4 regions of the Rhodoferax sp. GW822-FHT02A01 genome follow, and region 3 is predicted to be linked to each of the others. Evidence: predicted binding sites of a transcription regulator. Region 3 holds the regulator's gene; each other region holds the start of a gene.
The links. Region 3 encodes LexA, which represses DNA repair genes until DNA is damaged. Its sites were predicted from a motif close to ACTGTATNNNNATACAGT; they were not measured.
Positions count from the first base shown of each region.

Region 1: the regulator LexA is predicted to act here: its motif matches at 2,301-2,318, upstream of recA (recombinase RecA).
Region 2: the regulator LexA is predicted to act here: its motif matches at 1,814-1,831, upstream of AAGF34_RS12685 (error-prone DNA polymerase).
Region 4: the regulator LexA is predicted to act here: its motif matches at 3,259-3,276, upstream of AAGF34_RS01585 (PA0069 family radical SAM protein).

Region 1 is NZ_CP152376.1:1,918,088-1,924,116, reverse strand. It holds gene argC (N-acetyl-gamma-glutamyl-phosphate reductase) at 1-351, shown strand, start outside; gene recX (recombination regulator RecX) at 680-1,129, opposite strand; gene recA (recombinase RecA) at 1,151-2,257, opposite strand; gene AAGF34_RS09080 (MarR family winged helix-turn-helix transcriptional regulator) at 2,402-2,884, shown strand; gene AAGF34_RS09075 (response regulator transcription factor) at 2,930-3,604, shown strand; gene AAGF34_RS09070 (sensor histidine kinase N-terminal domain-containing protein) at 3,601-5,073, shown strand; gene AAGF34_RS09065 (SPOR domain-containing protein) at 5,056-5,715, opposite strand; gene AAGF34_RS09060 (biotin--[acetyl-CoA-carboxylase] ligase) at 5,717-6,029, opposite strand, start outside.
Region 2 is NZ_CP152376.1:2,686,659-2,692,687, reverse strand. It holds gene AAGF34_RS12685 (error-prone DNA polymerase) at 1-1,809, opposite strand, end outside; gene AAGF34_RS12680 (histone deacetylase family protein) at 2,003-2,929, shown strand; gene AAGF34_RS12675 (bifunctional acetate--CoA ligase family protein/GNAT family N-acetyltransferase) at 2,934-5,624, shown strand; gene aqpZ (aquaporin Z) at 5,654-6,029, opposite strand, start outside.
Region 3 is NZ_CP152376.1:4,117,142-4,123,170, forward strand. It holds gene AAGF34_RS19575 (Crp/Fnr family transcriptional regulator) at 1-204, opposite strand, end outside; gene AAGF34_RS19580 (hypothetical protein) at 344-2,335, shown strand; gene AAGF34_RS19585 (D-2-hydroxyacid dehydrogenase family protein) at 2,342-3,349, opposite strand; gene AAGF34_RS19590 (DUF1993 domain-containing protein) at 3,452-3,967, shown strand; gene AAGF34_RS19595 (hypothetical protein) at 3,996-4,238, opposite strand; gene lexA (transcriptional repressor LexA) at 4,349-5,023, opposite strand; gene AAGF34_RS19605 (asparaginase) at 5,137-6,029, shown strand, end outside.
Region 4 is NZ_CP152376.1:337,558-343,586, forward strand. It holds gene AAGF34_RS01560 (YiiD C-terminal domain-containing protein) at 1-302, opposite strand, end outside; gene AAGF34_RS01565 (zinc ribbon domain-containing protein YjdM) at 426-767, opposite strand; gene AAGF34_RS01570 (DUF1993 domain-containing protein) at 1,492-2,025, opposite strand; gene AAGF34_RS01575 (DUF4287 domain-containing protein) at 2,031-2,243, opposite strand; gene AAGF34_RS01580 (glutathione S-transferase family protein) at 2,468-3,136, opposite strand; gene AAGF34_RS01585 (PA0069 family radical SAM protein) at 3,296-4,393, shown strand; gene AAGF34_RS01590 (histone deacetylase family protein) at 4,406-5,440, opposite strand; gene AAGF34_RS01595 (alpha/beta fold hydrolase) at 5,437-6,029, opposite strand, start outside.

The DNA.
Region 1 (6,029 bases), 2.2 Mb from region 3:
ACCGGACTGACCCGCAGGCCCCTGTTCGTGCCGTCGGTGGGTAACTTTGACCAAGGCATGCTGGTGCAGTTGCCCTTGCATCTGGACACCTTGCCCGGCAAACCCACTTCTGCGGATTTGCACGCGGCATTGACCAAGCACTATGCGGGCAGTACCTGGGTGACAGTGGAGCCCGTCACCGCCGACCTGAAGCTGGATGCGGTGGCCCTCAAAGACACCAACAAGATGGAGTTGCGGGTGTTTGGCAATGAGGAATTTGGTCACGCCTTGCTGGTTGCCCGTTTGGACAACCTGGGTAAGGGCGCATCGGGTGCTGCGGTGCAGAACTTGCAGTTGATGTTGGGGCTTTAACGCTCTCAGTCGGGTTGTTGGTACGCGCTACGGCCCGTGAGGGCGGCACGTTTTGCTCCGTGTCCCCCGCGCCCTTTGGGCGCTCCTCCTTTACCTGCGCAAAACGCACCGCCCTCACGGGCCTCCGGGTATGGGTGCGCACTGTAATGCAGTGTCTCTAAATAGCACTTCCAACCTATGGCGCTCGCACCTCGAGCCGCTGGAGTGGGGTATGCGTTTTGCGCAGGTAAAGGAGGAGGCCCTTCAGGGCCGGGGGACACGGAGCAAAACGCATACCCCACTCCAGCGGCGGGCTCGCAAGAAAAAGTCAGCAGGCTGCAAAAGGCAATTAGTCTTCATCGCCCCCAGAAACCACCCGCCGAATCGCATCCCCACCAAACCCACGCCCCGCCAAAAACCGCATCTGCTTTGCCCGCTCAGACGCATCGGCAGGCGGTTGACCAAACTTCTTGCGCCAGACTTCGCGCGCGCGCTCCACCTCGCTGGCGCGTAGCGTATCCAGGGCTCTGGCAACTGCTTCGGGCTCCAACCCCTTTGCCTGCAACTCCTGCTTGATACGTTGCGCCCCCAGCTTGGCGGAGCGGCGGTGAATGACGGACTCGAGCACCCGGCCTTCGTTGATGAAATCCTTGGCCTGCAAGGTATCCAGCACCTTGGCCAAGGCGCCGGGCTCTTCTTCATACGGCGCCAGCTTGCGCTCCAGCTCCGCGCGTGAGTGCTCACGCGTGGACAGCAGCCGCAAGGCCCGACCGGTCAGGGAAATCTGTGTGACGGCCATTGCTTCGCGGCAGTCCTGGGTTTACGCAGCCTTGTCTGCTTTATCGGCTTTGTCAGCCTTCTTGCCCTTGACCTTTTCCACCTCGGCCACCGGCAGCAGTGGAATGCCCAGGGACTCGCGAACCTTGTTTTCAATTTCCACCGACAAGTCGGCGTTTTCGCGCAGGAATTCGCGGGCGTTGTCGCGGCCCTGGCCGATTTTTTCGCCCTGGTAGGCATACCAGGCGCCGGATTTTTCCAGGATGCCGGCGTTCACGCCCATATCGATGATTTCGCCATGGCGGCTGATGCCTTCGCCGAACAGGATGTCGAACTCGGCCGTCTTGAAGGGAGGCGCCACCTTGTTCTTGACCACCTTGACCTTGGTCTCGTTGCCGATGGATTCCTCACCCTTCTTGATGGTGCCGGTACGGCGGATGTCCAGGCGCACGGAGGCGTAGAACTTGAGCGCATTGCCGCCGGTGGTGGTTTCGGGCGAGCCGAACATCACGCCGATCTTCATGCGGATCTGGTTGATGAAGATGACCATGCAGTTGGTCTTCTTGATGTGGGCGGTGAGCTTGCGCAGCGCCTGGCTCATCAGACGGGCTTGCAGGCCGGGCAGGGAATCGCCCATTTCGCCTTCGAGTTCGGCCTTGGGGGTCAGTGCCGCCACCGAGTCCACGATGATCAGATCGACCGCGCCGGAACGCACCAGGCTGTCGACGATTTCCAGGGCTTGTTCACCGGTGTCGGGTTGGCTGATCAGCAGGTCCTGCAGGTTCACGCCCAGTTTTTGCGCGTACTGGATGTCCAGTGCGTGCTCGGCATCCACGAAAGCACATTGGCCACCTTGCTTTTGCATTTCGGCCACGACTTGCAGTGTCAGCGTGGTCTTGCCGGAGGATTCCGGGCCGTAGATTTCCACGACGCGGCCACGCGGCAGGCCGCCCACGCCCAGAGCGATATCCAGCCCCAGCGAGCCGGTGGAGACCACCTGGATGTCCTCGATCACCTCGCCCTCACCCAGGCGCATGATGGTGCCTTTGCCGAACTGCTTTTCGATCTGCGCCAGCGCGACTTGCAGCGCCTTGGCTTTTTCGGTGTTGGCGCCATTCGTGTTGTTGGGGTTCTTGACGGGTGCGTCCATGGAAATCTCCTTAAAAATCAATCGGGTTGTGGCTTGCTCAGCATCTGCATTTAATTACAGGCTGGATGCTTGAACAGTAGTTTAACGGGGCTTATTGAAATTGGTAAACACAATATTTAGTCAGTTTGCATTACCATTCGAACCATGATCACAGCACCGCCAGAACCACAACCTTCTTGGCGCAGCACCCATCTGGGCCACTGGTTGCGCCTGGCGCTGGAGCGTTTTGACGCACGGGTCATGGAATGCATGGCGCAACACCCCAGTGTGCCTCTGGGGCTGTCCAATCTGGCAGCACGCGGCCAGGTCAGCGCAGCTCACATCCACATCACCCGCCACCTCCCCCCTGAGGGCGCACGCCTGACCGAGCTGGCACAGGCTGCCGGCATGACCAAACAGGCCATGGCGACCCTGGTCACGCAGTGTGAAGCCTGGGGTATGGTGCGCCGCGAGAACGATCCGGTCGACGCCCGCGCCAAGCGCGTGGTGTTCACAGACACCGGGATGGCCTGGCTTGGCGCCTACCAGGAAGCCGTCGCGCAGGCTGAAAGCGAGATGCGCGCGGCCGTCGGTGACGAAGTCGTTACCGTGATCGCTCTGGGGCTGGAGGCCTACAGCGGACGGTAAATGCGCACGGTGCAGGCCTAGAATGGCGAAAACAAGGAGACGGCCATGCGGATTTTGATTGCGGAAGATGACCAAGTCCTGGCGGACGGTTTGCTGCGGGCCTTGCGCAGCGCAGGTGCCGCGGTGGACCATGTGGCCAATGGTTCGGAGGCCGACGCCGCGCTGATGACCAATACCGAATTCGACTTGCTGATCCTCGACCTGGGCCTGCCCAAGATGCACGGCCTGGAAGTACTCAAGAAGCTGCGCGCACGCGGCTCCTCGTTGCCCGTCCTCATACTCACCGCCGCCGACAGCGTGGAAGAACGCGTCAAAGGTCTGGACTACGGCGCCGACGATTACATGGCCAAACCCTTCAGCCTGCAGGAACTCGAAGCCCGTGTGCGCGCCCTGGTGCGCCGTGGCATGGGGGCATCCAGCAGCAGCATCAAGCACGGTCCGCTGATATACGACCAGGCCGGTCGTGTGGCCACCATCGACGGCAAGATGGTGGAACTGTCTGCCCGCGAGCTGGGTCTGCTGGAAGTGCTGCTGCAGCGCGCCGGACGTCTGGTCAGCAAGGACCAACTGGTGGAGCGACTGTGCGAATGGGGTGAGGAGGTCAGCAACAACGCCATCGAGGTCTACATCCACCGTCTGCGCAAGAAGATCGAAAAGGGGCCGATCCGGATTGCAACCGTGCGCGGACTGGGCTATTGCCTGGAGAAGATTCCGGGGTGAAAATCTTCCAGCGCGAGCAGCGCTCCCTGTTCGGGGAAATCCTGGACTGGATGCTCACGCCATTGCTGCTGCTGTGGCCTATCAGCCTGGTGCTGACCTGGCTGGTGGCGCAAGGCATTGCGGGCAAGCCGTTTGACCGCGCGCTGGAATACAACGTCAGCGCCCTGGCGCAACTCATCACCCTCAAGAACAACCATGCGCAGTTTGTGCTGCCCCTGCCCGCGCGCGAACTGCTGCGCGCCGATGACGCCGACACGGTGTACTACCAGGTGCTGGGACCACAAGGCGAATTCTTGAGTGGCGAAAGAAATCTCCCTCTGCCCGGGGACGATGACAAGAGCACCACCGGCGAAGTACACATGCGCGACGACGAGTACAAGGGCAGCGAGCTCAAAGTGGCCTACATGTGGGTCAAGCTGGACGTCCCCAATAGCAGACCGGCGCTGGTCCAGGTGGCCGAGACCATGGACAAGCGCTCTGTCCTGGCCACGGAGATCGTCAAGGGCGTGATGCTGCCGCAGTTTGTGGTGCTGCCGCTGGCAGTGCTGCTGGTGTGGCTGGCGCTGGTGCAGGCCATCAAGCCGCTCAACCGGCTGGAAGAACGCATTCGCGCGCGCAACCCGGATGACCTGAGTCCGCTGGAGGTCGAGGCGGTCCCCATGGAAGTGGCGCCATTGGTGGCCTCGGTGAATGATCTGCTGATGCGCCTGAAAGAGTCCATCGTCACGCAAAAGCGCTTCCTGGCCGATGCCGCCCACCAGCTCAAGACACCGCTGGCAGGATTGCGCATGCAGGCCGACCTGGCCCAGCGCGAAGGTGCCAGCGCCGAAGACCTCAAGCAGTCCCTGCGCCAGATCGGCCGCTCCAGCATTCGCGCCACCCACACTGTCAACCAGTTGCTGGCCCTGGCACGCGCCGAAAGCAGCAGCACGATATTGGCACACCAGCCCTGTGACGTTGCACGGCTGACCATGGACGTGATCCGCGACTGCGTACCACGCGCCATGGACAAGCACATCGACGTGGGCTATGAGGGCGCGCAACCCGGATCCGATGGCGTCATGGTGATGGGCAACCCGACCCTACTCAAGGAGATGGTGCGCAACCTGGTGGACAACGCGATCAACTACACGCCATCCGGCGCCGACAAACCAGGCGTGATCACCGCGCGGGTGCTGATCGACCCCTTCAGCCGGGTGCAGGTCATTCAGGTGGAGGACTCCGGTCCCGGCATCCCGCTGGCCGAGCGCGAACTGGTGTTCCAGCCTTTCTACCGTGCCCTGGGCAACGAAGCCGATGGCTCCGGCCTGGGTCTGCCCATCGTGCTGGAAATTGCGCGGCAACACCGCGCCGAGGTCACGGTGGAAGACGCCCGCCCGGGCCAGACACCTCCGGGATGCTGCTTTACCGTGCGCTTTCCGGCGGATGCCGGGGTGACGACCTACGGAGAATTAGTTACAGGCGTGTAGCGACTTGCCTGCCAGTGGTCCGCGCAGATCGGTCAGCTTGGCCTTGAGTGCGGCATTGACGGCAGGCAACTTGAGCTGATAGTCCTGCAACGCCTCACGCTCCTGCACCACGCGGGCCGTGTGCAGTCCCCGCGCAGACAGGCGTGCAAGCGCTGCATCGGCATCGGCCTTGGTGTCAAAGCCGCCCAGAGAAAAGCCTGGCTCCAAAGCGGCGTTCTCCAGACTTTCGGTCTTGATACCCATCGCCACGACCTCGGAGCGCTTCTTTGCCAAGGCCTCCGCGCCAGCGTACTTGCCCATGTAGATAATCCAGCGCGCAGCCACATGCTCTTCATCCAGTTGCCAGGAGCCGACGGGCAAAGCGTCCCCCAAGGCCTGGCGCAACACCGTGCTTTGCGCATCATCGAACGGCCCCGCCTGCAGGCATTCCTTGGGCTCACGGTCGGCCTTGACCTGCTCTTCGATGCGCTTGAATTCCTGGGGGCTGATGAGCTTGACGGAATCCGGCTCTATCTGCTGTGCCAGTCGTTGCGGCTCGCGTTGCTGCACAGGGCCGAAACCCAAGGGCAGCAAATATCCGTTGCCCCAGGCGTAATACATCCCGTTGGCAAGAAGCAGAACCAGTGCAAGCAATCGCAACATGTCAGGCCGAAGATCCGTTAGGTGGGTCAGCGGGTGTCTGCGGTCGCACACTGACCTCCGCACTGCTGATTTTCTGAAGTCCGCTGGCAGTATGCACCAGCAGCGCACCGACCGCGTCCACGCCCCGTGCCGTGCCGGTGGTGCCGTCCGTGCAGATCACTTCGCGGCCATACAGCAGGTCGCGACCATGGAACGCCGTGCGCAGCGGAGCAAACCCACTGGCTTCAAACGCCTGCAACGTCCGCACCAGTGGTAACACGACGGCGCCCAACGCTGTCGGCGCATCCACCTGCGGCATAACTTCCGTCAACGCC
Region 2 (6,029 bases), 1.4 Mb from region 3:
CTGCAGGCAGCGGCGTATGGCGCTGAGCATGCCCAGGGCCAGCACATCCACCTTCAGCAGACCCACGGCATCCAGATCGTCCTTGTCCCACTGGATGACGCTGCGGTTTTTCATGGACGCGTTCTCCACCGGCACCAGCCGCGTCAAAGGCCCCTGCGTGAGCACAAAACCGCCCACGTGCTGGCTCAGGTGCCGCGGAAAACGCTGCAGTTCGCTGGCCAGGCTAAGCCAGAGTTGCAAACGGCGTGGAGGGGGAATCATGAAACCATCCCCCGCGCCCGGAGCCTGGAGGGTGGGGTGCTCAGCTCCGTGTCCCCCGCCCGCTTTGCAGGCTCCTCCTTTACCTGCGCTGAGCGCCCCACCCTCCAGGCTCCTTGAATCGGTGGTATCCGCAGAACCCGAAGAACCCGCTCTTTCAATGGCACTCTGCAGCCGCTCCACCAGCAACTCACGGCTGTACATGCCCGGATGCTCCTTGGCCATGGCGTTGATCAGCACCTCCGGGATTTCCAGTGCGCGGCCCACATCGCGCAAGGCACTGCGCGGGCGGTAGTGGGCCACCACCGCGGTGATGGCGGCGCGGTCGCGGCCATACTTTTCGTAGATGTACTGGATGACCTCCTCGCGGCGCTGGTGTTCAAAGTCCACGTCAATGTCGGGCGGCTCGTCACGCTCGCGGCTGATGAAGCGCTCGAACAGCATCTTCATGCGCGAGGGGTCCACCTCGGTCACCCTCAGGCAGTAGCACACTACCGAATTGGCCGCCGACCCCCGCCCCTGGCACAGGATGCCCCGGCTGCGGGCAAAGCGCACCAGGTCGTGGACGGTGAGAAAGTACATCTCGTAGGACTTCTCGGCGATCAGGGCCAGCTCGTGCTCCATCTGCCTGCGCACATCCTCAGGAACCCCTCCTGCAAAGCGCTCGCGCGCACCCTCTTCGGTGTACTGGCGCAAGGTCTGGGCCGGAGTGTGACCGGGCAACACAGCCTCCATGGGGTACTGGTAGCGCAGCTCCTGCAGGGTGAAGGTGCAGCGCGCCGCAATCTGCAGCGTGGCCGCCAGCAGTTCCGGGGGAAAGAGCGCCGCCAACCGCGCACGACTGCGCATATGCAACTCGGCGTTGGCCTGCAGTTCAAAGCCACACTGCGCCACCGGCAGCCCCACGCGCACCGCGGTCAGCACGTCGTGCAAGGGCTTGCGCGAACGCACATGCATGTGCACATGGCCGGTGGCAACCAGCGGCAGGTCTGTGAGCCGGGCGAGCTGCTCTACGCGGTACTGGCGCAAGGCATCGTCACCACACAGGCGGTGCGATACCGCCAGCCAGGTGTTGGCCCCGTAGAGTGTGCGTACGCCGCTGCACACCGCATAGGCCGATTCCATGGTCAAGGCATCCAGCCCGGTCAGCAGGATTTCGCAATCAGCCAGGGACTGCTGCTGCACATCGGCCCAGGTCACGCGGTACCGCCCCTTGGCCGCCGCCATGCGGGCATGTGTGATGAACGCACACAAATTACCCCAGCCCTGCAGGTTGTGCACCAGCGCCACCAGCGTGAACACACCACCACCTGGCAACTGCACCCGGAATTCGGCGCCCAGCACAAGGTGCACGCCCAGCTGCCGCGCCTCCTCATACGCGCGCACCACGCCAGCAACCGAGCATTCGTCCGTGATGGCCAACGCCTGGTAGCCCAGCGCGCGGGCGCGCTGGACCAGCTCCTCCGGCTGCGAGGCGCCGCGCTGGAAGCTGAAGCTGGAGAGGCAATGCAGCTCGGCGTAGGCGGGGAATGGGGAGGCGGCGGACGGCATAAATACTGTATTTATACACAGTATCCGCAAACCCCTGCCCCACGTCAAACAAGCCGCTGTCAGGGCTTTGTCAATTTGGGGAGCGACGCTCGAAGGCGCACTTCTTGATGATGTGCGTCAATTCCCCAAAACCAAGACTGGCCTAGACTCCGCAACAGCACCTCAAGCGCCAGCAGTCATCAGGAGATTTGCCTTGCTATCCGCCTACATCACGCACGTCGACTGCACACGCCATGAAATGGGCGCGGGGCACCCGGAATGCCCGGAACGTCTGGGGGCCATCAATGACATGTTGCTCACCAAAGGCCTGCTGGATTACATGCACAGCTACGACGCGCCCCTGGCCACCGAGGCGCAGCTAGCGCGCGCCCACACGCCGAACTACATCCACACCATCCTCAACTCGGCGCCCGAGGAGGGCTACCACCGCGTCGATCCGGACACCAGCATGAACCCCTATACCGCCCTGGCCGCACTGCGCGCTGCGGGTGCTGCGGTGCAAGCCACCGATCTGGTGCTGTCGGGCGAAGTGCCCAGCGCGTTTTGCTCGGTACGCCCACCCGGCCACCATGCCGAACGCGGCGCGGCCATGGGGTTCTGCTTCTTCAACAACGTGGCCGTAGGTGTGCTGCACGCCATCGAACACCACGGCCTGGAGCGCGTGGCGCTGATCGACTTTGACGTGCACCATGGCAACGGCAGCGAAGACATCCTGCAGAACAACCCCAAGGTGCTGATGTGCTCGATCTTCGAGACCGGGCTCTACCCCTTCTCGGGCGAGAACAGCACGGCCCACAACATGGTCAACATCGGGCTGCCACCGCGCTCGGGCTCCGACAAGTTCCGCGAAGCCGTGACCACCCACTGGATACCCGCGCTGGATGCCTTCAAACCCCAGCTGATCTACATCTCCGCCGGCTTCGACGGTCACCGCGAAGACGACATGGGCAACCTGGGTCTGGTGGAAGCCGACTACGAATGGGTGACCAAGCAACTCATGTCCGTGGCCCAGCGCCATTGCCAGGGACGCGTTATTTCCTGCCTTGAAGGAGGCTATGTCTTGAGCCCGCTGGCACGCAGTGCCACGGCACACGTCAAAGTTCTTATAGGCGCTGATTGAGACCATGGACAAACACTACCTCTCCCCCCTCTTTGCCCCACAATCGATTCTGGTCTTCGCCGGCTCCACCGGGAACCCGGAGAGCCTCACACTGCAGGCCAGCCAGCTGATTGCCAACCTGAAGGCGCAGACCTACAAAGGCACGCTGCACTTTCTGGACATCCACAGCAGCGGCACGCTGGCCGAGCTGGCGCAAAGCCGGGCGGACTTGGCCATCATCGCCTTGCCGGCGGACGAGGTTGTCGCCGCACTGGAGGTGGCCGGGCGCATGACCTGCCGCTCGGCCGTCATCATTTCCAGCGGCATCAGCGCCGAACAGGCAGCAGCCTTGAAGAAAGTGGCCAAGCGCGAAAACGTGCAACTGCTGGGCCCCAACTGTCTGGGCTTTCAGAACCCGCTGCTGCAACTCAATGCCAGCGTGGCCGGCGACCTGGCCAATAGCGGTTCGCTGGCACTGGTGTCGCAATCGGGCGCACTCACCGCCTCCATGCTGGACTGGGCCAGCAAGAATGCGGTCGGGTTTTCATCCGTGGTTTCACTGGGCCCCAACACCGCAGTGGACATTGCCCAGGTACTGGACTACCTGGCCAACGACGCCCGCACACAAAGCATCATCGTGTACCTGGAAGGCATCTCCAATGCGCGCCGCTTCATGAGTGCCCTGCGCTCAGCAGCCAATGCCAAACCGGTGATCGTGCTCAAGGCCGGGCGCAAACCTGCGGGCAACCAGGCGGCGCAAACACACAGCGGCACCATCGTCGGTAGCGACGACGTATTCGACGCCGCCCTGCGGCGTGCTGGCGCCGTGCGCGTCACCTCGTTTGTGGAACTCTTCTCCGCGGCCAAATGCCTGGCCTCGCGCTACCGCCCGGTGGGGCAGCGCCTGGCCATCGTCACCAATGGAGGTGGCCCGGGCGTGCTGGCGGCAGACTGGGTCAATGAAATCCATCTGCACCTGGGCAAGCTCTCGGAACAGTCAGCCGCCGACCTCAAGGCCAAGGTGCCGGAACTGGCGTCGCTGACCGACCTGATCGACCTGTCGGAAGAGGCCTCGGCCGAGCACTACAAGGCCGCCGTCATTGCTGCCGACCACGACGCCTCCATAGACGGCGTGCTGGTGATCTTCTCGCCCAAGACCGGCGCAGACTCCATCGGCATCGCCAAGGCCATGGCGGAGATCAAGAAGTCCATGGGCAAACCGCTGCTGTCCTGCTGGATGGGTGATGCCACCGTGGGCGAGGCACGGGCCCTGCTCAACGCAGCGGCCATTCCCACCTTCCGCACACCGGAGGCGGCCGTGGGTGCCTTTGGCAACATCGCCACCTTCTACCAGAACCAGCGCCTGCTGCAGCAGACGCCGCCCCCCTTGTCCACGTTGGGCAAACCCGACATCGAAGGCGCGCGCCTCATCATCGAGAGCGTGCTGGCCGAGCGGCGCAAGGTGCTCACCGAGATGGAATCCAAGACGCTGCTGTCGTGCTTCCACATACCAGTGACGCAAACCATTCTGGCGCGCAATGCCAGCGAGGCCATGATGATTTCGGCGCAGCTGGGATTCCCGGTGGCGCTCAAGATCGACTCGCCCGACATCAGCCACAAATCGGATGTGCAGGGCGTGGCGCTCAACATCATGAACGCCACCAGCGCGCGCGACAACTACAACGACATGGTGGAGCGGGTGCGGCGCATCATGCCGCAGGCCCGCATCAATGGCGTGACGGTGCAGAAGATGGCCCATGCGCGCCGTGGCCGCGAAATCTATGTGGGCCTGGTCACCGATGATCCGTTCGGCCCGGTGATCGTGTTCGGCGCGGGCGGCACCATGATCGAATTGCTCAACGACCGTGCCATGGAATTGCCACCGCTCAACCAGTTCCTGGCGCGCCGCCTGATAGACCGTTCGCGCGTGTCCGAGACCCTGGGCGAATGGCGCGGCGCCACCGCAGTGGACATGGACGCGCTGGAGCAGGTGCTGTTGCGCGTATCGGAAATGGTGTGCGAATTGCCGCACCTGCGCGAGATGGATATCAACCCCATCATCGTGGACGAGTCTGGTGCCGTGGCAGTGGATGCGCGCATCGTCATTGACAACGCGCCCCAGGCCAGCAGTGGCCGCGCCAGCGACTACCACCACCTCTCCATCCTGCCCTACCCGGCCCGCTACGAGAAAACGCTGCCCCTGCGCGGTGGTGGCGAGTACACGATTCGCCCCATCCACCCGGACGACGCCACCATGCTCAAGAAGCTGGTGAGTGAGCTCTCGCCGCAGAGCCGCTATTTCCGCTTTGTATCGAGCATGGCCGAGTTGCCACCCGCCATGCTGGCGCGCTTCACGCTGATCGACTACGACCGCGAGATGGCGTTGGTGGCCATCATCAAGGAACGCACCGCCGACCAGGATGGTGAAATCACCGAGACCGAGCGCCTGGTGGGTGTGTCACGCTATGTGACCAACCCCGACCAGTCGAGCTGCGAATTCGCGCTGGTGGTGGCGGACGACTTCAATGGCAAGGGCATGGGCTCACGCCTGATGGAAAGCATCATGGACGTGGCCCGCGAAAAAGGCCTGAGCGAAATCGAAGGCCTGGTGCTGGCCAACAACTCCGGCATGCTCAAGCTCATGCGCGGCCTGGGTTACCACGTGAAGAGCTATCCGGATGATCCGGATTTCAAGCTGGTCACGCACAGTCTCTAGGCTCTTCACATCCAGGCCACGCTTTTGTCTCACGCTTCTTCGGACAGGAGGGCGTTGTAGACCAGCGCCCCCAGCACCGCACCGGCAATCGGTGCAACCCAGAACAGCCACAAGTCACCCAATGCACCGGTTTGCGCAAACAGCGCAGGGCCGGTGCTGCGCGCCGGGTTGACGGAGGTGTTGGAGACGGGAATCGACACCAGGTGAATCAGCGTCAGGCACAGGCCAATGGCCAGACCACCAAAACCACCGGCGGCTTTTTCCGCAGTGGCGCCCAGAATGACGACCAGAAAGATGGCCGTCATCACTACCTCACACACCAGCACGGACAGCATGCCGAAGCCGCCGGGCGAGTTGGCACCGTAGCCATTGCTGGCAAAGCCCCCCACGCCCTGGAAACCGGTC
Region 3 (6,029 bases):
CGAGCTAACCCGTATAGCTCCTTTGGCGCACGCAAACCATTCTTCAGGCGGCTCTCCCCGTGCAGTTATCAAATCGCCATCCTGAAATCGGCGTACATATGCGCATCGCAATATGTCGTGCCGCAGGCTTGGGGATAGTGATGAAAACCAACGCCCGCTGTTTATGGCTGTGCGTTCTTCTACCGTCAATATGGGTTCATCCATGCGCATCCAAATTCGGGTTGTTTGCTAATTCCGTCCAACTTCTATTGTCGACTGGCGTGGCGCCATTTGCACAGTGTTGTGTCACGCGGGTGTCAGGTGGTTAATAAACCGCATACCTGTGCCAAAATGTGAAATAACTATGAAGCTCAATCGCAAAACCGTTTTCGGAGTCTTATTGGCCGCGCTGTTCGTGGCTTCGACAAACGTCTCTGCCCTGACTCTGGGAAAAATGCGCGGTTCTGCACTTTTGGGTAAGGAACTCGATCTGGCGGTATCCGTAGAGTACGCTGCAGATGAGGATATTGCGCCCAATTGCTTCAATGCCGATGTGCGCTTTGGGGATATTGCGGTTGAAGGCAGTCGTTTGTCGGTGAACGTCGTTTCGGGGCCGCAACCCCAAACCAAGACCGTTCACATCACAACCAGCTCCCGTGTGGGAGATGCAGTCGTAACCGTCAACCTTCGCACATCCTGCGGGCCCAAGGCCTCGCGGCGTTATGTTTTGCTGGCCGATGTTCTCAGTGAGTCTGATGCCGCTCCGCCTGGTGGGGCGTTGGCCTCTGCCAACGTACAACCGACCCGAAAGTCTGACTCTGCCTCGGCAGCAGTCAAACCAACGGGAGACATCGCTGCAGCGCCCGTTGTCGCCAAAACAACGGGCGTAACTTCTTCTCCTGCTGCCAAGAAGGCACCGGCTAGCAGTCCCGTCAAGAAGACAGCAACTGCCAGCCCTGTTGCTGAACATGCGGCTGCGGCGAAAGCGGCCAACCAAGCCAATGCGCTGATTCTGGAAGATCTCCAGCACCGTGTGGATGGAATTGAAAAGTGGCAGGCTCAGAGCACGGCAGCAGAGGATTTGCTCAAGAGTCAGGACCGCAATCAGGTACTGGAGGCGGGGCTGACTGGCCTGAAAGTGGTGACAGCCAAGAATCAACAAAACCTCCAACAGGTTGCTGCTGCCTTGGAAGGGATGGAGTCCGAGAACTATGGACGCCCACTGGTCTACGCGTTGGGCGCTTTGCTCGTGGTATGTGCGGTGGCGGTGGCATACGTCCTGAAACGCTCGCGTTCAAGTGGATCCGACGCTTCGCCCTGGTGGCTGGGCGGAGAAGGGCGCGCCGAGGCAAGGCCACCGAAGGCTGGCACTTCTGAGTCCACTGCTACCTCTGCATCGCAGTCGATAGCGGGATCGTCGCAATTGCCTGAGGCTGTCCAGACCATTGCGGTTGCGGCCACCGAAAGCAAACCTGCTGCCCCAGCCGTTGATGTGGATTTCGATATTGACTTTGCTGCAGCCCCCGCTGGCGATGCGAGTCCCATGACGCCTGTTGCACCCGCGTCCGCATTGAAGGAGGAAAGTCCGGACAAGGCCACGGCGACTCCGGTCAACGCAGTCCAGAATCGTGTCATCAATACGAAGGAAATGCTCGATGTTCGGCAGCAAGCCGAATTCTTCATGGCGTTAGGTCAGCATGATGACGCCGTGCGCTTGTTGGAAGAGAGTATTCAAAACAGTTCCGAAGCCAATCCTCTGGTGTATCTGGACTTGCTAAAGATCTTCCACACCTTGAGTCGGCGCGAGGATTTCGAGCGTTATCGCGCTGAATTCAACCAGTACTTCACAGGTCGCGTGCCCTCATATGCCGACTTTTTGTCGGAAGGCAATGGTCTGGACGCCTACGATGAAATCTGTCAGCAGATCGTCGTGTTGTGGCCAACCGAATACACGGTGGACTTCATCGAACAGTGCTTGGTGAGAACTCCTGAGGATGATCCGGAACAGGGCATTGACCTGGAGGCGTTCAAAGACTTGTTGCTTCTCTACGGCATCCTCAAGCGGTTGAGTCAACCGGCAGATTCGTCTATGGTGCCCTTCAGTACGTCGCGGCTGTCCAGCTCTCAGGTCGCGGTTCTGGAGCCGAAGCATCCTGATATAGAGCATATAGATATCGAGGCCGCCGCTGTGCCTCTGCCGACGATTTCAGGCACGGTGGATGAGCCAGTTGTGGACCTGGATCTGGACATCGGTGGCGAAGGCGTACCGGACAAAGAGCCGGAGCCCGGGAACCTCATCGATTTCGATATGTCCGGTTTTGTCAAACCCGAGCCGAACAAGCCGGAACAGAAATAAGCCAGGTTAGCGGCGCACCTGCAGTGCGCCAGGGTTGACGATATTGGTTGGCGTGCCTTTGATGAAGTTCACCACATTGTCAAACGCAGCACCAAAATATTCCTCGTAGGTGCTTTGCTCCACGTAGCCAATATGGGGAGTGCAGATGCAGTTCTCCAGGCGTAACAAAGCGTGGCCCTGAAGAATGGGTTCCGTCTCAAACACATCCACCGCCGCCAGACCGGGGCGCCCCCGGTTCAAGGCACTGATCAGTGCATCAGGTTCAATCAAGTCGGCCCTGGATGTATTGACCAGAATCGAGGTGGGTTTCATCAAGGCAAGGTCACTGGCTCGCACAATGTGTTGCGTTGCCTCATTCAGTCGCAGATGCAAGGAAATCACGTCGGAGTGTGTAAAGAACAGTTCCTTGCTGGGCGCCGCAATGTGGCCATCGTGCACTGCCGCCTCGCGGGAAGACTCACTTCCCCAGATGATGGTCTGCATTCCAAATGCTTTGCCATATCCGGCGACCAGTTTGCCTATTCTTCCGTATCCCCATATGCCCAGCTTCTTGCCGGTCAGTGTGGTGCCAATTCCAAAATTTGGGGGCATGGAGCTCGCCTTCAGTCCGGACTGCTGCCAGGCCCCGTGCTTCAAATTGCCAATGTAGTGGGGTAACCTGCGCATGGCCGCCATCAGCAACGCCCAGGTTAGTTCAGCCGGCGCCACCGGTGAGCCGGCGCCTTCGGATACAGCAATGCCACGTTCAGTACAGGCTTGCAGGTCGATATGGCTGCCAGCACGCCCGGTCTGGGAAATCAATTTCAGCTTGGGCAGCTTGTCAATGAGCTGGCGATTGATTGCGGTGCGTTCACGTATGAGCACCAGAATGTCGGCATCCTTGAGTCGCACCGAAAGCTGCCCAAGACCCTTGACCGTGTTGGTGTACACCTTGGCTTGATAGGGTTGCAGCTTGCTGGCGCATTCGAGCTTGCGCACCGCATCTTGGTAATCGTCCAGAATCACTATGTTCATGCCCCCATTGTGCCTTGATGGAGACAGAAAAACTCAGGCAGAACGGCGGCGGATAGGCGCTAACATGCGCTTCCCTTTGGTTTACTCGTTTGAAAGATATCCATGTCCATTTCCATGTCATCGGCCAGCCTTCCGGTATTTGCAGGCATGCTCAGCAACCTGAGTCATTTATTGGATAAGGCGCAAGCCTTTGTGGATACCAAGAAGTGTGATCCTGTTGCCATCACGCAGTACCGTCTGGCGCCGGACATGCTGCCATTCACCAAGCAGATTCAGATTGCATGTGACGCCGCAAAAAACGGAATTGCCAGGCTGTCTGGGATGGAGGCGCCCCGATTTCCGGATGACGAGCAAACACTGGCTGAACTAAAAGAACGCATTGCAAAAACATTGGCCTATTTGCAGACCGTGCCAGCGCACGCAGTGGACGGAACCGAGTCCAAGGAAATCACCTTCCCAGTAGGAAGGGACACCATGCGCACAATGCAAGGTGAGGCATACCTGAAACAGTGGGTGCTGCCGAATCTGTTTTTCCACATCACCACAGCCTATGCAATCCTGCGTCACAACGGCGTGGATGTGGGAAAAAAGGACTATCTGCTGGGTGCAGCCGCCTGACCGGGGGGCACACCCAGACGGGCCACTCTTAGTGCAGCGCCGCCTCGCTGGCGGCCAAGCGGTCCAACTCGGCACAAACGTCAGCCATACGCCCCGAAATGACCAGCCTGCCTACGCCGGCAGGCGTTTGGCCTCTGTCCACCACACGCAAGACCCGCAAAGGCCTGGAAGAAGCCATGGCGGGCGACAGATTGATCGCATCAGTCCCACGGCTGACGCCAGCCAGACAGGCTGTCATGCCGCCTCGAGGGAACGCATTTTGAACGGCCATGGGTGTCGGCCTGGCACTATGTGGCCGGCCGCCCATAAGGCGGAGCAAACCCTGGACCAGTTTATCTTGCATAAGCATTGCGATATTCATAGATTTCTCCCGGTTGCGGCTCACATGAGCATGGTGTTGCGGATAAGGCCAACTGCGAGTCCTTCGATTTCGAAGGGGTCTCCAGGTTCCACCACGATGGTTTGGTAATCCGGGTTTTCCGGATGCAGTTCGATCAGGTGTTTGTTGCGGCGGAAGCGCTTGACAGTCACCTCGTCGCCGAGCCGGGCCACAATAATCTGGCCATTCTTGGCATCTTTGGTAGCTTGCACGGCGAGCAAGTCGCCGTCCATGATTCCCGCATCACGCATGGACATGCCTCGTACCTTGAGCAGGTAATCCGGTTGCCGCTGGAACAGGCTGTTTTCCACGTAGTAGGTTTGGTCCACATGCTCTTGGGCGAGAATGGGAGAGCCTGCTGCAACGCGGCCCACCAGAGGCAACGCCAGTTGGGCCAAACCGGGGAGAGGCAGGGAGAATTGTTTGACTCTGGACTCGTTGATGGAGCGCAAAGTCTCACTCTTGAGTCGGATGCCACGAGAAGTGCCGCTGACCAATTCGATGACACCTTTGCGGGCCAGGGCTTGCAGATGCTCTTCAGCCGCATTGGCGGACTTGAAACCGAGCTCGTTGGCGATTTCTGCACGGGTAGGAGGCGCCCCGGTACGTGCGATAGCGCTTTGGATCAAATCCAGAATCTGCTGTTGTCGGGCAGTGAGTTTGGGGCTTTCGAGCATGCTGACTCCTTTGGTGTGCACTGGATGGATCACTGGGATTGCAGACACTGTTTTCTTATCCAGTGACTGTATTTTTAACCAGTTTTATGCTTTTGACAAGAGGGTGACGTGATATGGCGAAAAAAGTGGTTTTTCTAGGTATGGGTGGGACGATTGCTGGCAAGGCGCAGAACGCTGGAGACAACGTGGGATACACGGCCGGCCAAGTGGGCGTTCAACAGTTGCTTCAGTCGGTGCCTGGTCTTGACAAGGCAGTGGGCGACGATCTGCCTGTGTCTGAACAGGTGTGTCAGATCGACAGCAAGGATCTTGAGCACTGTGATTGGTTCACGTTGACTGCCAGGGTTCTCCACCATCTGCAGATGCCGGATGTGCGCGCAGTCGTCATCACGCACGGGACGGATACGCTGGAAGAAACCGCCTACTGGTTGTCGCGAGCGTTGCCAGGGAAGATGCTCAACCAGAAGCCAGTGGTATTGACCTGCGCCATGCGGCCGGCCAGTTCACTGGCGCCGGACGGGCCCACGAATATGGCGGATGCAGCCACGGTGGCATGTTTTCAAGGTGCGCGGGGCCTGTTGGTGGTGTGCGCGGGCAAGATTTTCGAAGCGGCGCATGTGCAGAAGGTGCATCCCTATCGCGTCGACGCATTTGATGCGGGCGAGGCCGGCCCCCTCGGCGTGGTGGAGGAAGGGAGCGTTCGCCTGTTGTTCAATTGGCCGAATGCGGATGCTCTGCGGCCTGGACTGGACTGCGCACAGTTGCAGGCGCGCGGTTTGCCGCGTGTGGAAGTCTTGCTGAATCACGCAGGTGCCAGTGGTGCCATCGTGCGCAGCCTGCTCAACCCTGTGGAGGGTGACGCACCGGTACGCGGCATTGTCGTTGCCGGAACCGGCAACGGCACTATTCACAAGGATCTTGAGGCCGCGTTGCAGCTTGCACAACGTCAGGGCGTACGGGTCGTGCGCGTTAGCCGATGCGCCTACGGCTGTGTAGTGGGTTCTGC
Region 4 (6,029 bases), 1.7 Mb from region 3:
AGCTGCGAGACGGCGAGGAACTCACCTGCTATGGGATTGTCATAGCTCATGGTGTTCTCCTGAATCACCAACCGCGCGGCAATACCCTCAGCGCTCAAACGGGTCTGTATCAGACACCACGCAGCCAATATCGCCAGCGCCGAAGCACTGCCACCGAAGACCGTCTCCCTATGATTGATATTGGGTTGGAGTGGTGCGCTCAAGGTTACGGACTCCGGTTCCACTGAGACGACGGAAACCGACATGGCCTTGGATAGCGGGATATGTGCGTGCAGGTATTGCTGTAGTGCGGGTGGCGTCATGTGTGTCAATTGGTACTACCGTAGAGCAGCATATGAGACTTCACCGATTAGTTCACCAACGACACGCAAAACCGTAGCGGAGCGGAGGCTTTGCGTGGTGTCGGGTGCAACGCCCAGTTAGCGCTATGCTTTTTTAACAAATTCTGATTTCAATTGCATGGCTCCAACGCCGTCTATTTTGCAATCAATATCATGATCACCTTCAATGATTCGTATATTCTTTGCTTTTGTGCCAACCTTGATTACAAGCGATGAGCCTTTTACTTTAAGGTCTTTGATTAAAGTTACCGTATCACCGTCAGCGAGAATATTTCCGTTCGCATCGCGGACGATTTTCTCTTTTTCGGAATTCTCCTCTACAGATTCAGTTGTCCATTCGTGAGCGCATTCTGGACAAATAAAAATACCGCCATCTTCATATCCGTATTCGGAGCCACATTGGGGGCATTTTGGAATATTGCTCATTGCGTATACCAGTCAAAGCAAAAATATAATATCCAGCCACAAAGCGCGGAGCGTTGGTTCGTGACCGGGTTTGTCAGTATACAAAATTTTGAAAACTCCAACCTGCCAAGCGACTGTTCAATTTCTTATTTTTCCGACTCGGGCAAGTTTTTTGCAGCTCCTAGAGTGCAAAAATTCAAAGAGAGTAATGCAATAAATATTTTTGCATTAGTCAGCGTGTGATTATCGGGATATAGACGCCAACGTTGAGCTGAGCGGCGACTTGAAATAGGCAGGAGACACCCTAGCTGCGGACGCTACAAGGTGCAAACGGCCTCTTCCTGTGCGAGTCTGCCAGATCCAGCGCGTGGCTTATGGCCCCGCAGTGGTAGGTGCCGTGGTCGATCAGGTTCCCGCGAAGACAGCTCCTGCGTGTTCGTGGAATCATGCGTCTCGGCCCCACCGCTGAGCAGCGAGCGAAATTGAACTGGACTGCGTGTGCATCAGGGTTGATCTGCGCCACCGCCGAGCCTTCAATGCTCCTAGTGTCCCAGGGATCCCATTCGCACTTGAGTTTGACGCCGTTTCGCTTCAGGCGGACGCCGTCGTAGTCGATACCCACATCGACACCACCATAGCGGGCATAGACCTTCCACCCCATGGATTCCAGGCGAGACAGGACAACTGAAAACTCTTCGTTCCCGAGGTTGTCAATCTTGGACAGACTGCGCATTGGGTGGTTTCGTTAACGTGGAGAAGGCTGCACGGTGTAGCGATGGAACCCATCGAAATCCTGCTTACCCAACGGGACGCCTTGGTGGCGAAGCACAGCGTAAGCCGCTGTGAAGTGAAAGAAAAAATTGGGAAGTGCGTACTGAAACAAAAACTCTGGGGCAGACAACCGGACCAACGCTTCGCCAGCCCGACTCTCAGTGACGCGAGTCCCAGCAGTAACGAACTGACTGGGCTCCAAAGCTCCCAGAAGTAGCGCAGCCCGATCAATCCGAGCATGAAGACCTTCAAAGGTTTCGGGAAATGTCCCTTCAGTTGGTACCGCTTCACCTGCAAGCGGAAACGCGGCGCGCAAAGTAAAGTTGGCAGCAATCGCCACCTGACGCTCGAAGGACAACATATCGGGCGCCAGCTTGGCCGCGAGTAGATCTGACGGACGAACGCCTCGCTCCGTAGCAAAGCGTTCTGCTTTAGATACGAGGTCCCGCAGTTGGGCGAGGTAGCGGAGAAATACGGGAACGGACGCGTCGTGTAGCGAGAGGGACATGGGATTCAAGGCTTCTTTGACGCCATAACGTGGGCAACGATGGCATTGGCATGACCGTGCCCCAACCCATGCTCAGACTTAAGAAGCGCAACAATTTCCATGTGCTTCTTGTCTTTGTTTTTGCGAACCAGATCGAGCCAATGGTCGATTGGTTTTCCGTACTTTTGCTCGATAGACGGAAAGTACGATGCAGGGCCTTTGACCTTCTCAGTTGCCATGTGGGACTCCGGTTATGGGTAGTGACTTGGAATACGAGACAGGAAGAATGCCACGGATGCGGCATTGTTTCTACAGCTTGCTCCGCTTGCTGGCGCACACCCCGAAAGCGCCAAACCCAACAGGAGCGAACACGGCGCTTGAAAGGGTGGCAATCGCCTGAATCCTCATGGTCGCAACTTCTGCCGCTACTGTCGCCTCACCAACCGAACGGAGATCGACATGCCTACACATCATGCAAAGTGGGTTGGGTACGGGCGCTGTTGAAGACAGCAAACTGCGCCGCAAACGCGCGTTGGAAGGCAGGCCTAGCTTCGGCGCGCGCAATGTAAGCGCAGAGGCTTGGGTACTCTGAAAGCAAGTTCGAGCTCCCCAGCCTGCGCAACACCTGCACCATGAGTAAATCACCTGCACTGAATGTGCCGTCTAGCCAATCAAAGGTCCCCAGCCTTTCAGAAAGTTCCCCAAGCCGAATGCGAATCAGGTCTTCCATGAGGGGCAGGCGCTCGAAAAACCAAGGTTTGTCCCGTTCCATGTATACGGTGTTTTCCAGCTGAGTGATCACCGGCTCCACAGTCGACACGGCAGCAAACATCCAGGTGATGGCACGCGCACGCGCGTCGGGATCATCCGGCAGAAGCCCTGTGTGGTTCTGTGCAATATGAAGGACGATGGCTCCTGACTCGAACAGTGCAAGACCGCCGCACTCGTAGGTTGGAATTTGTCCGAATGGCTGTAGCGTGCGATGGGCTGTTTGCTTCATCTCCGCAAACGATAGAAGTCGAACGTCGTAAGGTTGCCCAACCTCCTCGAACGCCCAGCGAACCGGCATATCCCTTGCCAAACCACGCCCTCTATCTGGCGATGCTGCAAACGCAGTAATTACAGGATGCATGGATGAATCTCCATTGGGTGCGTACTTCCAGACTCACTAAGGGCCTAGTCTCTCTCAACCCTGCGACGAATAGGCTGAACTTGCTTGTGCCGCCTATTGCACCGAAAGGGGCTGCTCTTTATACTGTATATACAAACAGCATAAAGATATCAAGACCCCATGTCCACCCACCCCCTGCACTTCGTCAAAGGCCGCGGCTCGGGCTCCAACCCGGGTTCGCGCTTTGACGCGTTTCAGCGCGAGGCGCTGGCGCCGGAGTTGCAGCACTGGCCGGGGGACGAGGAGCCGGATGCGGAAGACGCGCCTTCTGCCAAGACCATCGTCGTGCAGCAGCAGGCGCGCTCCATCATCAGCCGCAACCAGTCGCCCGATATTGGTTTTGACCAGAGCATCAACCCCTACCAGGGCTGCGAGCACGGCTGTGTGTATTGCTATGCGCGGCCAACGCATGCGTATCTGGGGCTGTCGCCGGGCCTGGACTTTGAGACGCAGATATTTGCCAAGGTCAACGCCGCCGCGCTGCTGCGTGCCGAATTGTGCAAGCCGGGCTATGTGCCAGGGCTGATCGTGGTGGGGTCCAATACCGATCCGTACCAGCCCACGGAACGCAAGCTGGGCATCACCCGCTCTGTGCTGGAGGTGCTGGCCGAGGCGCAAGTGCCGGTGGGCATCATCACCAAGAACGCGCTGGTGACGCGCGACCTGGACATTCTCAGCGGCATGGCGCGCAAGGGCCTGGTGCAGGTGAATGTGTCGGTGACCACGCTGGACCACGCGCTGGCGCGCAAGCTGGACCCGCGTGCCAGCTCACCCACCAGCCGCCTGCAGGCGATAGAGACGCTGGCAAGTGCGGGCATTCCGGTGGCGGTGTTCAGCTCGCCCATGATTCCTGCCATCAACGATGTGGAGTTGGAGAAGATCATGCAGGCTGCAGCAGAGGCCGGTGCGCGCTATGCCACGTATGTGCTGCTGCGTTTGCCGCTGGAAGTGCGCGACCTGTTTGTGCAGTGGCTGCAGCAGCATTACCCGCTGCGCGCCGAGCATGTGATGCACCGCGTGCAGCAGATGCGCGGCGGCAAGGATTACGACCCCGACTTTGCCACCCGCATGAAGGGCAGCGGCCTGTTTGCCAGCCTGCTGGCGCAGCGCTTTCAGATTGCGCTCAAGCGCTACGGACTGCAGAAGCCACCCACCTTGGCAGATGTGTCGCAGTTCACACCGCCCCAGGTGCCCAGCGCGCAAAGCAGCCTGTTCTAGCGCATGCGAGGTTCAGGCAAAGGCCTGCACCACGTTGACCGCGTTGATACCCACCTCGGCCACGGCATAGCCGCCCTCGAACACCAGCACGGTGGGCAGGCCCGCACGGCGCAGTCGTTCGCCCACGCGCAGGTAGTCATCGCTCTGTAGCTTGAAGCCCGATATCGGGTCACCCGCAAACGTGTCCACACCCAGCGATACCACCAGCGCCTGCGCGCCAAATTTCTGGATGTCTGCCAGCGCCGTTTCCAGCGCAACAAACCACTCCGCAAAGCCAGTGCCACGTGGCAGCGGCAGGTTGAGGTTGCTGCCCTCACCGGCCCCCGCTCCCTTTTCATCGGCATAGCCCAGAAAGAACGGGTACTCGGTGCGCGGGTCGCCGTGGATGCTGGCAAAGAACACATCGGGGCGCTCATAGAAGATGGCCTGCGTGCCATTGCCATGGTGGTAGTCCACATCCAGCACCGCCACGCGCTCCAGGCCTGAGGCACGCAGCTGCTCTGCCGCAAGCGCCGCGTTGTTCAGAAAGCAGTAGCCGCCGAAAAAGTCCATGCCCGCGTGGTGGCCTGGGGGGCGGCTTAGCGCAAACGCTGCCTGCTCGCCCTGCGCCACTGCCTGCGCGGCACTCAGCGCACACTCCGCACCGGCACGCGCGGCGACCCAGGTGCCACCCGTGAGAGGCGTGCCCGCGTCATACGAGAACAAACCCATGCGGGCCGCAAAGTTGTCGGGCAGAACATCGCTGCGCAAGGTGCGTGTGGGCCACACCGAAGGCAACGCATCACGCGTGGCGTTGGCCGGGTCCAGCGCCACCCACTCGCTCCAGGCGTGTTCCAGAAAGTGGAGATAGCGTGCACTGTGTACACGCTCCAGCGCGCTGGCATCAAAGGCGGTTGGCGCCAGCACTTCACCCAGCTTGCGCCGCTGCAGTTCCGCCAGCACATGGTCGGCACGCGCGGGCACTTCGTGACATGGCACCAGCGCACCGCGGAACATTTCGTACTGGCCCTGGTGCTGGGCGTGAAGGTGGTTGTAAAAGGTTTTCATGCTGCCAATCCTAACCAGCGCTTGAACGCCGCACTCACCGCATCCGGTTGCTCCAGCGTCGCCATATGACCGCACTGCTCCACGATGCACAGCTCCGCATGGGCAATGGCGGCAGCCATGCGCTCATGCGCTTCGGGCGGGCTCCACAGGTCTTCGCGGCCGGTGAGTACCAGCGTGGGGCAGGTGATGGTGGGCAGCACGGGCGCAGCATCGGGGCGGGTCAGCAGTGCGTTGATCTGGGCTGCGTACTGCTCGGCACTGCTGCGCTCCAGCATGTCGAGCACGGCGGCAAACACCGGTGTGTCGTGGCGCGAGGGATGCACCATGGGTTTGGCCCACAGCTCGGCCATGGCGCGCATGCCTTTGCGCTCGGCGGTCTGCAGCAGGCCCATGCGGCCGGCACGTTCCTTGGCACCGGCATCGCCCTCGGCCAATGGGTGGGTGCCCGTATCCAGCAGGGCCAGGTGGTGCACACGGTGTGGCGCACGGCGAAACACTTCCAGCGCCACGCGGCCGCCCATGGAGTGGCCCGCCAGCGCAAAGGTCTGCGCGGGCGCGGTATCGAGCACATGCTGGGCCATAACGCCTA